Regions from separate parts of the Photorhabdus aballayi genome, predicted to be linked through region 1. Evidence: predicted binding sites of a transcription regulator. Region 1 holds the regulator's gene; each other region holds the start of a gene.
What was found. The regulator PurR, encoded in region 1, represses purine synthesis genes. The targets are predictions, from matches to a motif close to CANGCAAACGTTTGCNTG.

Region 2: guaB (IMP dehydrogenase) is a predicted target of PurR. The motif match lies at 2,356-2,373, and genes of this name have one in related genera.
Region 3: glyA (serine hydroxymethyltransferase) is a predicted target of PurR. The motif match lies at 4,633-4,650, and genes of this name have one in related genera.

The regions. Positions count from the first base shown of each region.
Region 1 covers NZ_JAPFCD010000001.1:134,498-140,632, reverse strand. The annotation lists gene slyA (transcriptional regulator SlyA) at 1-304, opposite strand, end outside; gene OO184_RS00425 (DUF1289 domain-containing protein) at 863-1,102, opposite strand; gene gloA (lactoylglutathione lyase) at 1,275-1,688, shown strand; gene rnt (ribonuclease T) at 1,688-2,344, shown strand; gene OO184_RS00410 (Grx4 family monothiol glutaredoxin) at 2,536-2,883, opposite strand; gene purR (HTH-type transcriptional repressor PurR) at 3,708-4,733, shown strand; gene punR (DNA-binding transcriptional activator PunR) at 4,740-5,648, opposite strand; gene punC (purine nucleoside transporter PunC) at 5,796-6,135, shown strand, end outside.
Region 2 covers NZ_JAPFCD010000018.1:69,080-75,214, forward strand. The annotation lists gene OO184_RS11705 (TonB-dependent receptor domain-containing protein) at 1-854, shown strand, start outside; gene xseA (exodeoxyribonuclease VII large subunit) at 891-2,264, opposite strand; gene guaB (IMP dehydrogenase) at 2,437-3,903, shown strand; gene guaA (glutamine-hydrolyzing GMP synthase) at 3,977-5,554, shown strand; gene OO184_RS11725 (helix-turn-helix domain-containing protein) at 5,820-6,062, opposite strand.
Region 3 covers NZ_JAPFCD010000032.1:17,483-23,617, forward strand. The annotation lists gene treB (PTS trehalose transporter subunit IIBC) at 1-420, opposite strand, end outside; gene treR (trehalose operon repressor TreR) at 569-1,516, opposite strand; gene OO184_RS15635 (3-phenylpropionate MFS transporter) at 1,812-2,957, opposite strand; gene glyA (serine hydroxymethyltransferase) at 3,272-4,525, opposite strand; partial or broken gene hmpA (NO-inducible flavohemoprotein) at 4,890-6,083, shown strand.

The DNA of each region.
Region 1 (6,135 bases):
CCCTAATAACCGATGCAGAATCTTCAGTTAGCTTGATTCTCTTTGCACGACGATCATTGGCACAAGTATGCCGGGTGATAAGTTTTTTTTCCTCAAGTTGATCTAATGTCCTGACCAAAGATGGTTGCTCAATACCGATAGCTTTCGCCAACTGTATCTGAGATTGCTCCTGAGGTAACCGGCTAATATTGTATAACGTTACCCAATGAGTCTGAGTTAATTCTAACGGCTTTAAACGGTAGTCAATTAAAGCACGCCAAATACGAACTAACCGTGCCAGATCTGATCCCAATGTAGATTCCAATTGTCCCTCCTTAAATAACTAGCCTACTAAACATAACAGCCAAATTTTTCTAAATCAGGCTAACTAGCCTTAAAAAAGTATATATAACTTCTGTATAATCACAGTAAATTCTTAGCAACTAACTAATTCAGGTAACTATAACCAAGAATAACTAAACTTAATTTAAACTCAGAACAAAACAATTAACATACAATATTTTTACCACAAAAACTATCAGAACTATGAATACAAGCAGACAGAAACCAATAAATATCATTCAATACTTTATTCAAAGTACTATAAGAATAGCTGTCATCTAAATGCTAAGCTATCTATTTTTACATTAATGTTGTTTTTATTTTACATTTATCACACAATCGATCTTAAAACTACATTTAAAACATAAAGTTATAAAAACATTCAAATAAGCTCCCTTAGTCTTTTCGTTAAGTCAGAAATAAAAAAATAACAAACAAAATGCTTAAGATTATAGTAGAACATTTATAACTTCGCCAAAAATATAACCCTATATAAGTAAATCATTGAATTGTTAACCCTAATAACATCAAAAATCTCTAATTAAAATAGTGATGGCTGTTCAGGTGGTTCTCCATCTGTCTGATTTTGTGCTCTCAATGCACGTAAATATCTTTGCCGGCACAGTCGCAATACTTCACGTTTTTGCCCATCAGACATTTTCATCCAATTAAATCTTTCTTCCCGGCTGCGATAACACCCCAGACAAAAACCTCGCTCATTAGCCTGACAAATTCCTCGACACGGACTGGGAATAGCAAAAAACTCCAGTTGCTCAGCCATCACATCCCGTTTCCTATACAATTAACATACTATATTTAATTATAAACCTAGATGAGAATAAATTATAATTATGGGCAAATTGAACTGTAACCGTAAGACACGTTATAGTTAGTGGTTTTTGTGCGACCTATCGCACAAAAATATCGGTAAAACCATTAAATTAGAGGTAATTATGCGTTTACTCCATACCATGATCCGTGTTGGCGATCTGCAACGCTCCATTAATTTTTACACTGAAGTGTTAGGAATGCGTCTGCTACGCACCAGTGAAAACACCGAATATAAATACTCACTCGCCTTCGTTGGCTATGCTGATGAAAGCGAAGGAGCAGTCATCGAGTTAACCTATAATTGGGGAGTTGACCATTATGAAATGGGAAATGCCTTTGGTCACATTGCATTAGGTGTTGATGATGTCGCAGCCACTTGTGAATCTATTCGCAAAGCCGGAGGTAACATTACCCGTGGAGCAGGCCCTGTAAAAGGCGGAACAACCATTATTGCTTTCGTTGAAGATCCAGATGGTTACAAAATTGAACTTATTGAAAACAAAAATGCCAGCAACGCCCTAGGTAACTCGATCTGATGTCCGATAAAAAAGAGCCAAACGTCCTTAGCGGACGTTTTCGCGGTTATTACCCTGTTGTTATTGATGTTGAAACTGGCGGCTTTAATGCCAAAACAGATGCATTACTTGAAATTGCCGCCGTTACACTGGAGATGGATGGTGAAGGTTGGCTAACGCCTGGCGAATCGCTTCACTTCCATATTGAGCCATTTGCAGGAGCCAATCTTGAACCAGCAGCCCTGGCGTTCACCGGCATTGATCCATTAAATCCGCTACGTGGAGCAGTGAGTGAATATGCAGCTCTACACGCTATCTTTAAAATGGTTCGTAAAGGGATAAAAAATAATCACTGTAATCGGGCAATTATCGTTGCTCATAATGCTAGCTTCGATCATAGCTTTGTTATGGCTGCCGCGGAGCGCACCGGACTAAAGCGCAATCCGTTTCATCCGTTTGCAACTTTTGACACCGCTGCTTTAGGCGGCCTGGTATTAGGACAAACAATCTTAGCAAAAGCCTGCATCACCGCCGGCATCCCATTCGACAATCATCAGGCTCACAGTGCTTTATACGATACTGATCGTACCGCTGAATTATTCTGTGAAATGGTTAACCGTTGGAAACAACTTGGTGGTTGGCCATTAGCGACGGCAGCAGAAGAAAAAGCCGGATAAATAGCTGAGCGGCTAGATTAATATAATCAAATCTAAACTTAAGCAATAATACCCCCCATATATCAATATATGGGGAGATAGCATAATAATCTGTCTATACCCGTTATCTTTCAAGTTGCCTCTTTGTTGGCTGCGCTCCCTTGCCGTCGCGATGCATCTTGAAATCCATAGGGTGTTAAGTAATTAAAAAATTACTCTGTCGCGTCTTCGGCCTGAGAACGATATTTATCAGCAGTTTCTTTGATTAATGTTTGTAACTCACCACGCTGATACATTTCAATGATAATATCGCATCCACCTATCAACTCACCTTCCACCCAAAGCTGAGGAAAGGTTGGCCAATTAGCATATTTTGGCAATTCTGCACGAATATCTGGATTTTGCAAAATATCTACGTAAGCAAAACGTTCACCACATGCAGACAAAGCCTGAACAGCCTGAGCAGAAAATCCACAATTTGGCAATTTAGGAGAACCCTTCATATACAATAAAATTGGGTTTTCTTTAATTTGGCGTTCAATCTTATCAATAGTCGTCATTTTTATTTCCTTTAAACCAACACTATGTTGATAACCAACATCGTCACAATATTACGGAGAATACCATTTTCTCTCACTAAGATGTATCCTGATCTTTTCTTATCCTGGCGCAGATGACATCATTCTCACTGTTATTTATCGTAGAAGTTGTTAGGATAACCAGAAATTTACCGATACAACGGTGGAAGATTTTAGTGCTGGACTAGGCTTCGCGGGCTAGGAAAACAGATAGCAGTCCGGCTATCGTGAATACGTCAAGCAACTACCACTAGCAAATTTCTGGGCGTTAATTAACTGGGAATTTGTTACAGAAAATCTGGCTTAACAACCATCAGATTAATTCATTACTATTTGTTTTAATACTTAAACTGTTTTAACACTCAAAGGCAAAGGGCAGATAAACCACTGAGACTATCTGCCCAATTTCCTTTAACGTAAAGCCCAATTTTTAAATCATCTAATCAGTTCAAAACATCAGGCAAAGATCAAGCAAAGAGCGGCAAAAATGGCAATCATCACCAACGTGCTGACAGCAGTAAATAAACCAAGCTTCAAATCGGTATTCATAGAGCCTCCTCAGAATGAAAAGTTTATAACGACAAATACCAATCTATTGAGATGGTTAATTGCCCTTACACAAGGAAAAGCATAAATAGCGATTACCATACATTTTATAACACTGATTATTGCTTTCACTTTTGAGCCAGATCAGACAAAATCCAGGATTTATCGCTAACTTATTACCAGTGCCTGTGTAAAAGGGCTGGTAAGCGATTAACAAAACGTTTTAAATTTAGACCAAAAGGTCAGGAGTCTTTCACCTCATGGCAACGATCAAAGATGTGGCTAAGCACGCTGGCGTCTCAACCACTACCGTATCCCATGTTATTAATAAAACCCGCTTCGTCGCTGAAGATACTAAAGCTGCCGTTTGGGCTGCTATTAAGGCTCTGAATTATTCACCCAGTGCTGTAGCTCGCAGTCTGAAAGTTAACCACACAAAATCGATCGGATTACTGGCAACGTCCAGTGAAGCCCCCTATTTTGCTGAAGTCATTGAGGCCGTTGAAAACAGTTGTTATAGCAAAGGCTATACGCTGATTTTATGTAACTCACACAATAACATTGATAAACAGAAAGCTTATCTCGCCATGCTGGCGCAAAAACGTGTAGATGGACTGCTGATTATGTGTTCAGAATACCCGGAACAGTTGTTGGGAATGTTAGAAGATTATCGCAATATTCCAATGGTCGTCATGGATTGGGGACAAGTCAGAAGTGATTTCACCGATACGATTATTGATAACGCATTACACGGCGGTTATCTGGCTGGTCGTTATCTTATCGAGCGCGGTCATCGTGACATTGGCGCGATCCCCGGCCCTCTGGCACGAAATACCGGCGGCGGCCGCCATCAAGGATTCTTGAAGGCGTTAAAAGAAGCCAACATTCCGATTAGAGAAGAGTGGATTATTCAAGGGGATTTTGAGCCAGAATCGGGCTATAAAGCTATGCATCAAATCCTGAATCAAAAACAGCGTCCGACTGCGGTTTTCTGCGGCGGAGATGTTATGGCTATGGGGGCTATTTGTGCTGCCGATGAATTAGGATTACGCGTCCCACAGGATATTTCTATCATCGGCTATGACAATATACGCAACGCTCGTTATTTCTCTCCGGCATTGACCACCATTCATCAGCCAAAAGAACGACTGGGGCAAATGGCATTTTCTATGTTACTGGACAGAATAATCAACAAACGTGAAGATGCGCAAACTATTGAAGTACATCCTCGCCTGGTTGAACGACGCTCTGTCGTAGATGGCCCATTTATCGATTATCGTCGTTAATCCGCTCTATTCATCCTGAAGCCATTCAGCATTAAGTGTTTCACTATCGCCAAGATAGTCAAGCAGCCAACTTAATGCTGGAGAATGGCTGTTTTGTACCCATGCCAAACAACATGGACTGTCTGGTAAAGGCTGTTCCAATTCCAGCACGGCTAGTTTCTTCTGCCGAATAAGCGGCATTGCCCTATGCTTAGGCACCATTCCCACACATAACCCCTCATTCAAGCAAGACAGACCAGACTCCCAATCAGGAACCACTAGCCTGCGCTGATTATCCAGATTCCAAGTGTCACGCTTCGGTAAATTACGGGATGTATCTTCAAGGCACAAACTGGGATAAGGCCGCATTTGGTCATCAGATAGCGGACCCGGCGACTGAGTCAGCGCATGACCTGCGCTAACAACACATAGCCAGGGCATAAACCCCATATCTCGGAAACTATACCTTTCCCCGACTGGAGCTACCCGGGTTGCACCAATTGCAACATCAACTCGACTATCCACCAGCGCGTCCCATACACCATTAAACACCTCCTGATGAACAAAAAGCTCTATATCAGGAAAATGGTGATAGAAATTAAGAATAAGCTGACGACTACGTTCCGGTTTGACAACCCGATCAATAGCAATACTAAATTGCCCTCTCCAGCCATTGGCAATTTGTTGACACTGGTGACGAGTGTTAATCATTTTTTTGATAACAGAGCGAGCTTCCTTGATAAAAATAGCGCCTGCCTCAGTTAATTCCACATCCCGATGACGACGCTCAAACAACGAAACAGCAAGCCACTCTTCCAATTGTCTTACGGTATAACTGATCGCAGAAGGGACACGGTGCAGCTCCGATGCAGCGGCACTAAAACTGCCTGTTCTGGCAACCGCATCCACGACTTCAAGTGAATATTCCGACCACATAATTTTACCTTTCAATTTTTTTCACAGCACTATGCAAATATTACCATTTCACAAGTAAAAATCACGACATATAGAATATGTGTCAATATTGTTATCTACCCATCACTGCAAATTATTTCAATCATGACATTCAAAGAGAGTAATCAAATGAAAAACTCAAGTCAGTTTATGTTCTATCTTGCAGGCTTGAGTATGCTAGGTTATCTGGCTATTGATATGTATCTGCCAGCATTCGGTGCTATGCAACAAGAATTAGGTACATCGGCAAACGCAATTAGTGCCAGCCTAAGTATCTTTCTTGCCGGTTTCGCCTTTGCGCAACTTTTGTGGGGGCCTCTTTCAGATCGCTTTGGCAGAAAGCCGATTATCATCACCGGGTTATCCCTGTTTTCCATTGGCTGTCTGGGTATGATGTGGGTAACAGACTCCACCCAACTTTTAGTTTTGCGTTTTATCCAAGCCATAGGTGTTTGTTCAGCCGCTGTCT
Region 2 (6,135 bases), on a different contig from region 1:
TTCCTGAGTTCCAACCATTCGTTAGTTATGCCCGTTCAATGAGAGCACCAAATATTCAGGAGACTTTCTATAGTAATGAAGGTGGTGGCTCCATGAATCCATTTCTGAAAGGAGAGACATCAGACACTTATCAAATTGGCTTTAACAGTTTCCGCCCAGATTTAATTGTAAAGGGGGATATTTTCCGTCTGAAAGCTGCTTGGTATCATACTAAAGTAAAAAATTATATTCTCAGTGATATCTGGCTTATATGTGGCAATAGAAAAACATGTAGAAACGATAGTTCGACAGATTACAATGAAGTCGATCCTAACATCAAAATGTATATCTATCACAATAGCTTGACTCCGGTAAAAATACACGGATATGAAGTTGCTGCTGATTATGATGCGAGTATGTTTTATAGCAAATTGGCTTATAGTTGGCAAAAAACTCGTCAGCCAACCTCTGCTGCTACAGCGCATTTTGGTGCAGAGCCGTTGTCACAATTACCTGATAGCTTTATGACGTTGGATACGGGTATTCGTTTATTTGATGAGAAACTCCGTATTGGTGCGATTGTTAAATATACCGGTAATTCTCATCGGCTGGACCCGGATCAATATAATTTTGATGACGAGGGGAGGGTTGTACAGCAAGAAGAACCTAAAATCCCAACGATAGTCGATCTTTATAGCGATTATCAGATAAATCACAATGTGTTGTTGAAATTTTCAATACAGAACTTGGCAAATAAAAATTATTCTGAAGCGCTTAATCGTGCAAATTCTTCTCCATTAATGACTGAGCAAACTTCGGCTATGCAAACCGCTCGGGGCCGGACCTATATTGCCGGCGCAGAAATTCGTTTCTGATTATTTATAGGAAAAATAAGTGGCAAAGGAAGGCCACTATTTCAGATTTGCAGATCGTTTTTTCCGTTCTTTCTTGATTTTCAATACTTCACTCTCAATCCAGCCATCTTGTAAACGGGTATTCAGGACATCACCAACATGTACCTGTTTAGTTTGTTTCAGTAATTTTCCATCCGAGGTTTGACTGATGTTATAACCACGGGCCAGTGTCGCCAGAGGGCTAACAGCTTCCATCCGTGAACAGGAAATAGCAAATTTTTCTCTGGAACGGCTGATTTGCCTTTCGATCGCTTGTCTTAACCGAAAATCTTGTTGCTGAATCTGTTGGCTATATTGGTGGATCTGCGGGCTAGGTTCTGCGTACCAGAGCCGTTGCTGTAATTTCTCATAAGCCAGGCTGCTTTGCTTTAAGTGCCGTTGTAAACTGTCAGTGAGTCGTTGGCGTAAACTGACCAGTAAGTTTTGCTGACGCGCTAGTCGTAAATGAGGATGTTGTTGCTGTAAACGATGAGATAACAGACTGAAAATACGTTGTTTTTTGGCAAAGAAGTAATCCATTGCCATTTCCAACCGCTGTTGTTGCGACTGAATGTGGCGTAACAATTCGAGCTGATTACGGCTGACTAACTCAGCCGCCGCTGATGGTGTCGGGGCGCGTAAATCTGCGACAAAGTCAGCGATAGTGACATCCGTTTCATGACCGACCGCACTGACTATCGGAATATTACTGTGAAAAATCGCTCTGGCGACTTGTTCGTCGTTGAAACTCCATAAGTCTTCTAAAGAGCCGCCTCCGCGTCCGACAATCAATACATCGCACTCCCGCCGTTCATTAGCTAATTCAATAGCTCGGATAATCTGTAACGGCGCTTCTGTTCCCTGAACCGCTGTCGGATAAATGATGATGGGTAATGATGGATCACGGCGCTTTAAAATGTTCAAAACATCATGCAGGGCTGCGCCGCTGGCTGAAGTAATTACACCAAGCTGTTGAGCAGGGGATGGCAACGGTTTTTTATGGCTTTGGTCAAATAACCCTTCTGCACTGAGTTTTTGTTTCAATAATTCAAACTGTTGCTGTAACAAACCATCACCGGCGGGTTGCATACTTTCAACAATAAGCTGATAGTCCCCTCTTGGCTCGTAAAGCGTGATTGCCGCACGGACCAAAATCTGCTGACCATTTTGTGGCCTGAATGTCACCCGCTGATTGCTACTGCGAAACATTGCTGCCCGCACTTGGGCACGCTCATCTTTTAGCGTGAAGTACCAGTGCCCGGAGGAGGGTTGAGAAAAGTTGGATATTTCAGCGCTTAGCCAAATTCTACCCATTTCCATTTCGAGCAGTTGCCGAACCGTCTGATTCAGGCGACTAACAGAAAAAATTCCAGTGTTAAAAGATAGTGACATGTGAGTAAGATCAAATTTCAAAACAATAACTTAATGTGCTGATACTAACCTGCATCATGAAGTAAGCAAGAAATTTTTTGATAAAATGCTGGAGGCAACCGATTACGTTCTGTATAATGCCGCGGCAATATTTTATTCCTTAAATTTTCAGCAGATTGGTGAGATATTGCTTATGTTACGAATTAAAAAAGAAGCTTTAACCTTCGATGATGTTCTGTTAGTTCCTGCTCACTCTACTGTTTTGCCTAACACTGCTGACCTGTCTACTCAACTGACTTCCACCATTCTTCTAAAAGTGCCTATGTTGTCTGCCGCTATGGATACCGTTACTGAATCCGGTTTGGCTATCGCATTGGCTCAGGAAGGTGGAATGGGTTTCATCCATAAAAATATGTCTATTGAGCGTCAGGCAGAAGAAGTTAGCCGAGTCAAAAAACATGAGAGCGGTGTTGTGACAGATCCGGTCACTGTGGCGCCGGAAACAACGCTGCGTGAAGTTCAAGAATTGACCGAGCGTAATGGTTTTGCGGGTTATCCGGTCGTCACTGAAGGAAATGAGTTGGTTGGTATTATTACTGGCCGTGATGTACGTTTCGTTACCGATTTGGATCAGCCTGTTACTGCGGTAATGACGCCTAAAGAGCGTCTGGTGACAGTAAAAGAAGGTGAAGCCCGTGAAGTTGTGTTGCAGAAAATGCATGAAAAACGTGTTGAGAAAGCGCTGGTAGTTAATGAGAACTTTCATTTACTTGGCATGATCACGGTTAAAGATTTCCAGAAAGCGGAACGTAAACCGAACGCCTGTAAGGATGAACGTGGTCGTTTACGTGTTGGTGCTGCGGTTGGAGCGGGTGCTGGCAATGAAGCGCGTATTGATGCATTGGTTGCCGCTGGTGTTGATGTTCTGCTTATTGATTCCTCGCATGGTCATTCTGAAGGGGTACTGCAACGTATCCGTGAAACTCGCGCTAAGTACCCAGACCTACAAATTATTGGTGGTAACGTGGCGACCGGGGAAGGCGCAAAAGCGCTGGTAGCGGCTGGCGTCAATGCGGTTAAAGTCGGTATTGGTCCCGGTTCTATCTGTACTACCCGTATTGTTACCGGTGTAGGGGTGCCGCAAATTACCGCTATCTCTGATGCGGTTGAAGCATTGGAAGGCACTGGTATTCCAGTTATTGCCGATGGCGGCATTCGTTTCTCTGGCGATATTGCCAAAGCCATCGCCGCGGGAGCGTCGTGTGTTATGGTGGGTTCAATGTTGGCAGGGACAGAAGAGTCACCGGGAGAAATTGAGCTATACCAAGGACGTTCATTTAAATCTTATCGTGGCATGGGATCATTGGGAGCGATGTCTAAAGGCTCTTCTGATCGATATTTCCAAACTGATAATGCCGCAGACAAATTGGTACCGGAAGGTATTGAAGGCCGTGTTGCTTATAAAGGTTTGCTGAAAAACATTGTCCATCAGCAAATGGGAGGCTTGCGTTCCTGTATGGGGCTGACCGGCTGCGCAACTATTGATGAATTGAGAACCAAAGCAGAATTTGTTCGCATCAGTGGTGCAGGTATTCAGGAAAGCCACGTTCATGATGTCACCATTATCAAAGAGTCTCCAAACTACCGGTTAGGTTTGTAATCCATATTTATTGTGGCCCATATAAGGGCCACTTATCTCTATTTGTTACTTGTTTTTTTGGAATTCACCGCACATGACAACTAATATCCATCAGCACCGCATTCTTATCCTTGATTTTGGTTCGCAATATACTCAATTGATTGCTCGCCGTATCCGTGAAATCGGGGTTTATTGTGAACTTTGGGCATGTGATGTCACAGAAGAGCAAATCCGCGAATTCAACCCAAGCGGCATTATTCTTTCCGGTGGCCCGGAAAGTACCACCGCCCAAGGAAGTCCACGTGCACCTGAATATGTTTTTAACGCTGGCGTTCCAGTTCTGGGGGTTTGCTATGGCATGCAAACGATGTCAGTGCAGTTTGGTGGTAAGGTAGAAGATTCTACTCAGCGTGAATTTGGTTATGCTCAGGTTGAGATTAAAACGGAAAGTGCATTATTCCGTGGAATCCAGGATTCATTAAATGAGCAAGGTAAACCATTATTGGATGTATGGATGAGTCATGGTGATAAAGTTACTGCAATTCCTGAGGATTTTATCACTATCGCCAGCACTGATACCTGTCCATTCGCCATCATAGCAAATGAAGAAAAACGTTTTTACGGCGTGCAATTCCACCCGGAAGTCACCCATACCCATCAAGGGCAGCGTATATTGGAGCGTTTTGTCCTGGATATATGCCAATGCGAAGCGCTGTGGACACCTGCTTCTATTATCGAAGATACCGTTGTACGCCTGCGTGAACAGATTGGTGAGGATCACGTTATTTTGGGGCTGTCCGGTGGTGTTGATTCCTCTGTTACCGCATTGTTACTGCATCGCGCAATTGGTAACCGCCTGACTTGTGTATTTGTTGATAATGGTTTGTTGCGTTTGAATGAAGCTAATCAGGTGATGGAAATGTTTGCCGGCAAATTTGGGCTGAACATTGTTCATGTTCCGGCAGAGGATCGCTTCCTTGCTGCACTGGCTGGCATCAATGATCCGGAAGAGAAACGCAAAACAATTGGCCGTGTGTTTATTGAAGTCTTTGATGAAGAGGCAAGTAAACAGACTCAGGTTAAATGGCTGGCACAAGGTACTATTTATCCAGACGTCATCGAATCAGCGGCATCTGCGACAGGTAAGGCACACGTTATCAAATCTCATCATAACGTAGGTGGTTTGCCGGAAGAGATGAAATTGGGTCTGGTGGAACCTTTGAAAGAGCTGTTTAAAGATGAAGTACGTAAAATTGGTTTGGAATTGGGATTGCCTTATGACATGTTGAATCGCCATCCATTCCCCGGCCCCGGTTTGGGCGTTCGCGTGTTGGGTGAAGTGAAGAAAGAGTACTGCGACTTGCTGCGTTGTGCCGATGCTATTTTTATCGAAGAGCTGCACAAAGCTGATTTGTACAATAAAGTTAGCCAGGCGTTTACAGTATTCTTGCCAGTTCGCTCCGTGGGTGTGATGGGGGATGGCCGTAAATATGATTGGGTTGTTTCGCTACGGGCAGTAGAAACGATTGATTTTATGACCGCGCATTGGGCGCATTTACCATACGATTTCCTGGGCCGGGTTTCTAACCGGATCATCAATGAAGTCAGTGGGATATCGAGAGTTGTCTATGATGTCAGCGGTAAACCACCTGCGACTATTGAGTGGGAATAAGTTCTCAAAGTCTATAGACATCGGTTGAAGCCTAAATTAAAAACACCAATAAAACTAAAACGTTTTTTGGTGTTTTTATCTATGGTATGTACTGAACTATATTCATTTGTTGAATATAATTGAGATTGGATTGAAGAGGTTTTAACTCATGAGAATGTGTGCCATAGCGGCCCATTAACAAAGCTGAATGTGTTAAATAGAGAAAAAAACTATTATGGAGCTGGTTAATAAGTTGATTGAAGAATATTAAGAATAAACTTGATATTCATCTTAACTTACTGTTAAAGCTAGGTTTTTTCAGCTTTATTTTGTCTACAATCTTGGCTGGATCTAGTGACAACAAACGGGCTATGCGCACAAATTCCACGACATCTAGTCTTCTTTCACCATTTTCAACTTTGGCTATGAATGATTGAGGACGGCCGAATGCTTGTGCCAGTTTTTCCTGTGTATACCCGTTATCTTTCAAGTTGCCTCTTTGTTGGCTGCACTCACTCACCCCGGTCACATAGTTTGCTATGCTCCCGGGGATTCGCTCCCTTGCCGCCGCGATGCATCTTGAAATCCATAGGGTATAATGC
Region 3 (6,135 bases), on a different contig from region 1:
AAAAGGAATATCACCAATAATATTACGGAAACCTAGAACAAGCCCGCCGCTAATTAATGCAGGTAAGAGAGGAAAAAATATTTCCGCAAACTTAGAAATGAAGCGCTCTTGCCATTTCATATTTTGCTTTTCAACCTGTTGTTTATCTTTTTTATTCAGTTCAGATTGACCAAGACAACTATTTAAAACCTGATAATAATCACCAACATTCGTGCCTATCACTACCTGAAATTGCCCTGCATTGGTAAAACAGCCTTTAACCATCGGTAAATTTTTTATCTCATCTGGCTTGGCTTTAACTGGTTCTACTAATACAAACCTCAATCGGGTAATACAATGAGTTACACTGGCTATATTTTCACAACCACCGATTAATGTAATTAGTTTTTCTATATCTTTAGAATTTATTTTGTTTTTCATAATAGCCAGTCATCATAAGTGAATATCAATTACTAATTAGCATGCTTAGTAAACTAATTTCATCCTAATATCATTTGCTTATGCTTGTCATGGGAACGTTCCCAAAAATGGGTTGAAGATCACATTGAGACAGCAATATTTCTTATTTTTAAGCCAACTTACTCGGAATGATTACTTGTTGTTTGGCGTATTGGCGATTTATTTGCGCGATTAATTGACCGGCTGCATATTTACCTGCCTCACTATAACCCAAGTCAATAGAAAGCGTGTTAGGGTATAAAAAATTCAATAAAGACGTATTACCAATGCTACCTATTTGTATATCTTCCCGATTATTCTGCTGCAAATATTTATATGCACCTAAAGCCAAACTATCGGTTGCACAGATTAAAGCTGTTGTTTTCTCTCTCAATACCTTATTAACATGCTGAAACCCACTCTGATAGCTTAAATCACATTGAACAGAAAGCGGGCGCAAATCTTTCTGTTCACAGCAAGCCAGATAGGATTGATGGCGAAGCAAACCTGTTGTGGTATCACAATCGTCTACGCCGAGAAAACTGATATTTCTGTGCCCCTGCCGATAGAATTCATTCATCAATAAACGGACAGCGCCAATATCGTCATAACATACAGAAGAAAAACCGGTATATTCACGGGCAAATACCACTATTTTGTCACGCCAAGGGCAGAGAAGCTCTTCTGGCAATCCGGTAAAACCGAACAAAATAATGCCATCTGCATGACGTAATGCCAACTGACGTAGATGTTCCTGTAATAGCAGTGGATCAAAATTACTTTCCATAATAATCGGATCGTAACCATGCTGGTAAAACAGAGGCAACATAGTACTTATCGATAAATTCTCTGAAAAAGATCCCAGACGCGACACAATTAAAGCAATAATTTTGTCACTTTTTACTCGCATCGCTCTTGCTGACTTAGATGGAATAAAATTATTTTGTTGAATAATCGCTTCAACTCTTTCACGTACTTGTGGACTTACGCTATTTTCATTGTTTAATACCCGCGAGACTGTTGATTTACCGACATTAGCCAAGCGAGCGATATCTTTTATTGTTAATTTATTCGACATGATATCTCATAAAAATATTATTGAGGTCTTTAGTTTCTTACAAAAATATTGTAAGAAACTAAGTGCCTGTCCCAATAGGCGTAATTATTGCAGGCCATTCTTATAAATGAACAGTGAACACGGACAGCACGGAAAAACCGGAGCGTACACGTAGTACGTGAGGATGACTCGCTCCGCTCGCCCTACGGGCCGCACTAACGTGCGTTCAATGTCTGAGCACTGCCCAAGTTCGCTCTTTATGGCAAAGAACGGCAAATAAAATAGCCTTATTGGGATAGGCAGTAAATTTATATTGTTAATAATTATAAGCTTTAACCTGTGGTCGCAAGAAGATAGCAGGAAAAGCAACCAAAGCCATCATCCAGAAAATGCCACTGTGCAGATAATCATACATAAATCCGGCAATTACCGTCATGACAGCGATACCGCCCCCCATCGCCAATGCGGAATAAGCCGCTTGCAAACGCACAATTTCTCCTTCCTTTCTCGAACCGATAAAACGCATCGCTGCCAAATGGCAGACAGTGAACGTACCACAATGCAAGATTTGAATGATGATCAACACCGGTAATGAGGTGAATGTTCCCATCAATCCCCAGCGAACAACACCACAGATACCAGAAAGCAGCAGAAGATTACGGGCGCTCCAGCGTCGAAATAATTTATTACTCAGAGTAAAAATAATCACTTCAGCCACTACGCCCAATGACCAGAGATAACCGATTACCGAGGCAGAATAACCCGCGTTTCCCCAGTAAATTGCGCTGAAACTGTAATATCCCGCGTGGGCGCCCTGCAATAAAGCCACACATAACAGGAATCGACGTACCGATTTTTCAGACAACAACTGTTTAAATGACACGACATCCACTTTAGCGGATTTGGCTTCACCAACCGGCATGATAGAGGGCCGAAGTAATGTCACCAATAACGTAGAGAAGACGCTAAACAATATCGTGATGAGGATGGCACGATGTCCCCAAACAGAGATTAATTCCCCAGTTAATGCTGAACTGATAATAAAGGCAATTGAACCCCAAACCCGTATTTTGCCGTAATCAAAAGGAAATTGCTTTTGCCATGTTCCCGCCAACGCATCACTCAATGGCATCATCGGCGAAAAAAATAGGTTGAAACCAATCATGACAAATAGGAGCCATGCCCAATGATTTCCTAATGTAAAACCAACAACGAAAATAAAGGTTATCAATGCTGATATACGCAGTGCAGAAATAAGTTTTGCGGGATCTTTAACTGTAGGCGCAATCAATAAACTGCCTAAAAAACGGGAAATTAAGCCTACACCTAATATAACCCCGATCATATCGTGCTCTATACCTTCACCCTGGAGCCAGGTTGCCCAGAAAGGTAAAAATATCCCGTAAGAAAAGAAATATGTGAAGTAATCTAACGCCAGCCAGCGCGTCGATTGAATAACCATTAGTCCCCCTGGTAAAAAATGCAAAAAACCCGCCCTTAACTAACTTAGTTAGCTCAAGAAATTAGATATTGAGAGTTATCTTGAAATGGATATTCCCCAAGGAATATCCACACATCACTCTTCAATTTCTCACTTAAGCAAACAATGTTAGCCGGAGCAGGTTTTATACCCGTCATCTTTCAAGTTGCCTCTTTGTTGGCTGCGCTCACTCACCCCGGTCACATAGTTCCCTATGCTCCCGGGAATTCGCTCCCTTGCCGTCGCGATGCATCTTGAAATCCATAGGGTATATAATGATTTATTGAAATTTTAATTTATGCGTAAACCGGATATTTTGCGCAAATAGTCAAAACTTTCTGCTTAATGGCTTCAATGGTCGCTTCATCATTGATGTTGTCCAATACATCACACATCCAGCCAGCCAATTCACGTGCTTCAGCTTGCTTAAAGCCACGACGGGTAATCGCAGGCGTACCGATACGCACACCAGAAGTCACAAATGGGCTCTTCGGATCATTAGGCACACTATTTTTGTTTACCGTGATATTTGCACGACCCAACGCAGCATCAGCATCTTTACCCGTGATGTTTTTATCAACCAAATCCAACAGGAACAGGTGATTTTCCGTACCACCAGATACCACTTTGTAACCACGTGCCAAAAACACTTCAACCATAGCTTTCGCGTTATCAGCCACCTGATGTTGATACGCTTTGAATTCTGGCTCCATTGCTTCTTTCAATGCCACCGCTTTACCTGCAATAACATGCATCAGCGGCCCACCCTGACAACCAGGGAACACAGAAGAATTCAGTTTCTTATACAGCTCTTCGTCGCCGCCTTTCGCCAGAATCAAACCACCACGTGGGCCGGCCAGTGTCTTATGGGTCGTGGTCGTAACGATGTGAGCATGAGGAACCGGGTTCGGGTACACGCCTGCGGCGATCAAACCAGCAACATGCGCCATATCAACGAACAGATAAGCACCAATGCTGTCTGCAATTTCACGCATTTTTGCCCAGTCAACCACACCGGAGTAAGCCGAGAAACCACCGATAATCATTTTTGGCTGGTGTTTTTGAGCTTGTGCCGCGATATCGTCATAATCGATTTTACCGCTCTCATCGATGCCATAAGGCACAACGTTATATAACTTACCAGAGAAGTTAACTGGAGAGCCGTGAGTCAAATGACCGCCATGCGCCAAATTCATCCCCAGAACCGTATCGCCCGGTTGCAATAAAGTCATATAAACTGCCGCATTCGCCTGAGAACCAGAGTGTGGCTGAACGTTGGCATAATCAGCGCCAAACAGCGCCTTCGCACGATCGATAGCTAATTGTTCAACAACATCTACATATTCACAGCCACCGTAGTAGCGTTTACCCGGATAACCTTCAGCATATTTGTTAGTAAGTTGAGAGCCTTGTGCCTGCATAACTCTTGGGCTGGTATAGTTTTCAGAAGCGATTAACTCAATATGTTCTTCCTGACGAACAACTTCCTGCTCCATCGCCTGCCATAGTTCGGGATCATAACTAGCAATATTCATTTCACGCTTTAACATTGGGTTCTCCTGACTCAGCTAACTTCTCTTCAAAAACACCCCAAGGGGCCGAATGGCACACAGTGTAAACCCTTTTCACCGAATGAGATAGTCTTGACAAAATATTTTACGCAAACGATTGCATATCTATTGCAAGCGAGGTATCGGCGCTAAATAGCATAATGAAAATTGCGCTGTATTTTTCCTCTTCGTCGGAATTTATGACCTAAAATAAACAATTACTTAGGGTAAATATCTTTTAGGCATGTTTTTCTCACCATAAAGACCGCCTTCTATATTTACAAAACCCCAAAAAGGGTATAAGTTGTATTTAAAATATATGTTATAACTTTCATTACCCACTTGAAAGAAATTCAGGAGCTTCACCATGCTGGATAGCCAAACTATTGCAACTGTCAAATCAACTATTCCCCTCCTTTCCGCCACTGGTCCAAAACTGACAGCACACTTCTATGAACGGATGTTTAAACATAACCCTGAGCTGAAAAATATTTTTAATATGAGCCATCAACTTAATGGCGATCAACGTGAAGCCTTGTTCAATGCGATCTGCGCCTATGCAGCCAATATTGATAACTTAGAGGTGCTACTACCGGCAGTGGAAAAAATCGCTCATAAACACGCTAGTCTGAATATTCAACCAAAGCATTATCAAATTGTCGGTACTCATCTGTTGGCAACATTGGATGAAATGTTCCAGCCGGGAAATGAAATTCTGGATGCCTGGGGAAAAGCTTATGGCGTACTCGCTGATGTTTTTATCAATCGCGAAGAGCAAATCTATCATAACGGCGAATCAACCGATGGCGGTTGGCGTGGTTTGCGCCCATTCCGTATCAACCGGAAAGAGCTAAAAAGCGATGTCATTTGCAGCTTTGAATTTGTCCCACAAGATGGCGGGAAAGTGATGGATTACAAACCTGGTCAGTATCTGAGCATTTATCTGGAAGATAATAGTTTTGCTAACCGAGAAATTCGCCAGTATTCATTGACGGCGGCGCCAAACGGTTCCAGCTACCAGATTGCAATTAAACGTGAGCCGCAAGGAACTGTTTCCAACCATATGCACGATAAGATGCAAGAAGGCGATACCGTCTGGCTAGCCGCCCCACGCGGTGATTTTTTCCTTGATATTAAACCAGAAACGCCGGTTACATTGATTTCTGCCGGCGTTGGCTTGACTCCCATGATGAGTATGTTGCATCACCTCCACCAGCAAAACCATAATAGCCAAATTAATTGGTTACATGCAGCGGAACATGGCGGCCATCACGCGTTTAGCAATGAAGTCACAACAATGGCGCAAGCAATGCCAAATTTTGCTAGCACAATTTGGTACCGTGAACCAAGGGATGAAGATCAACAAGGTATTCATTATCAACATAAAGGTTTTATGGATCTGACAGTTCTGAATGAAGCGTTGAAAACAGAAGAAATGCATTTCTATTTCTGTGGTCCAGTTCCCTTCATGCAATATGTAGCGAAACAGTTATTGGATATGGGAATTGATCAACAATTTATTCACTATGAATGTTTTGGTCCACATAAAGTGATTTAAATTTTCAGCTTAATATTAAAAATGTTATGCGGCGATAATAGCCAATATAGCG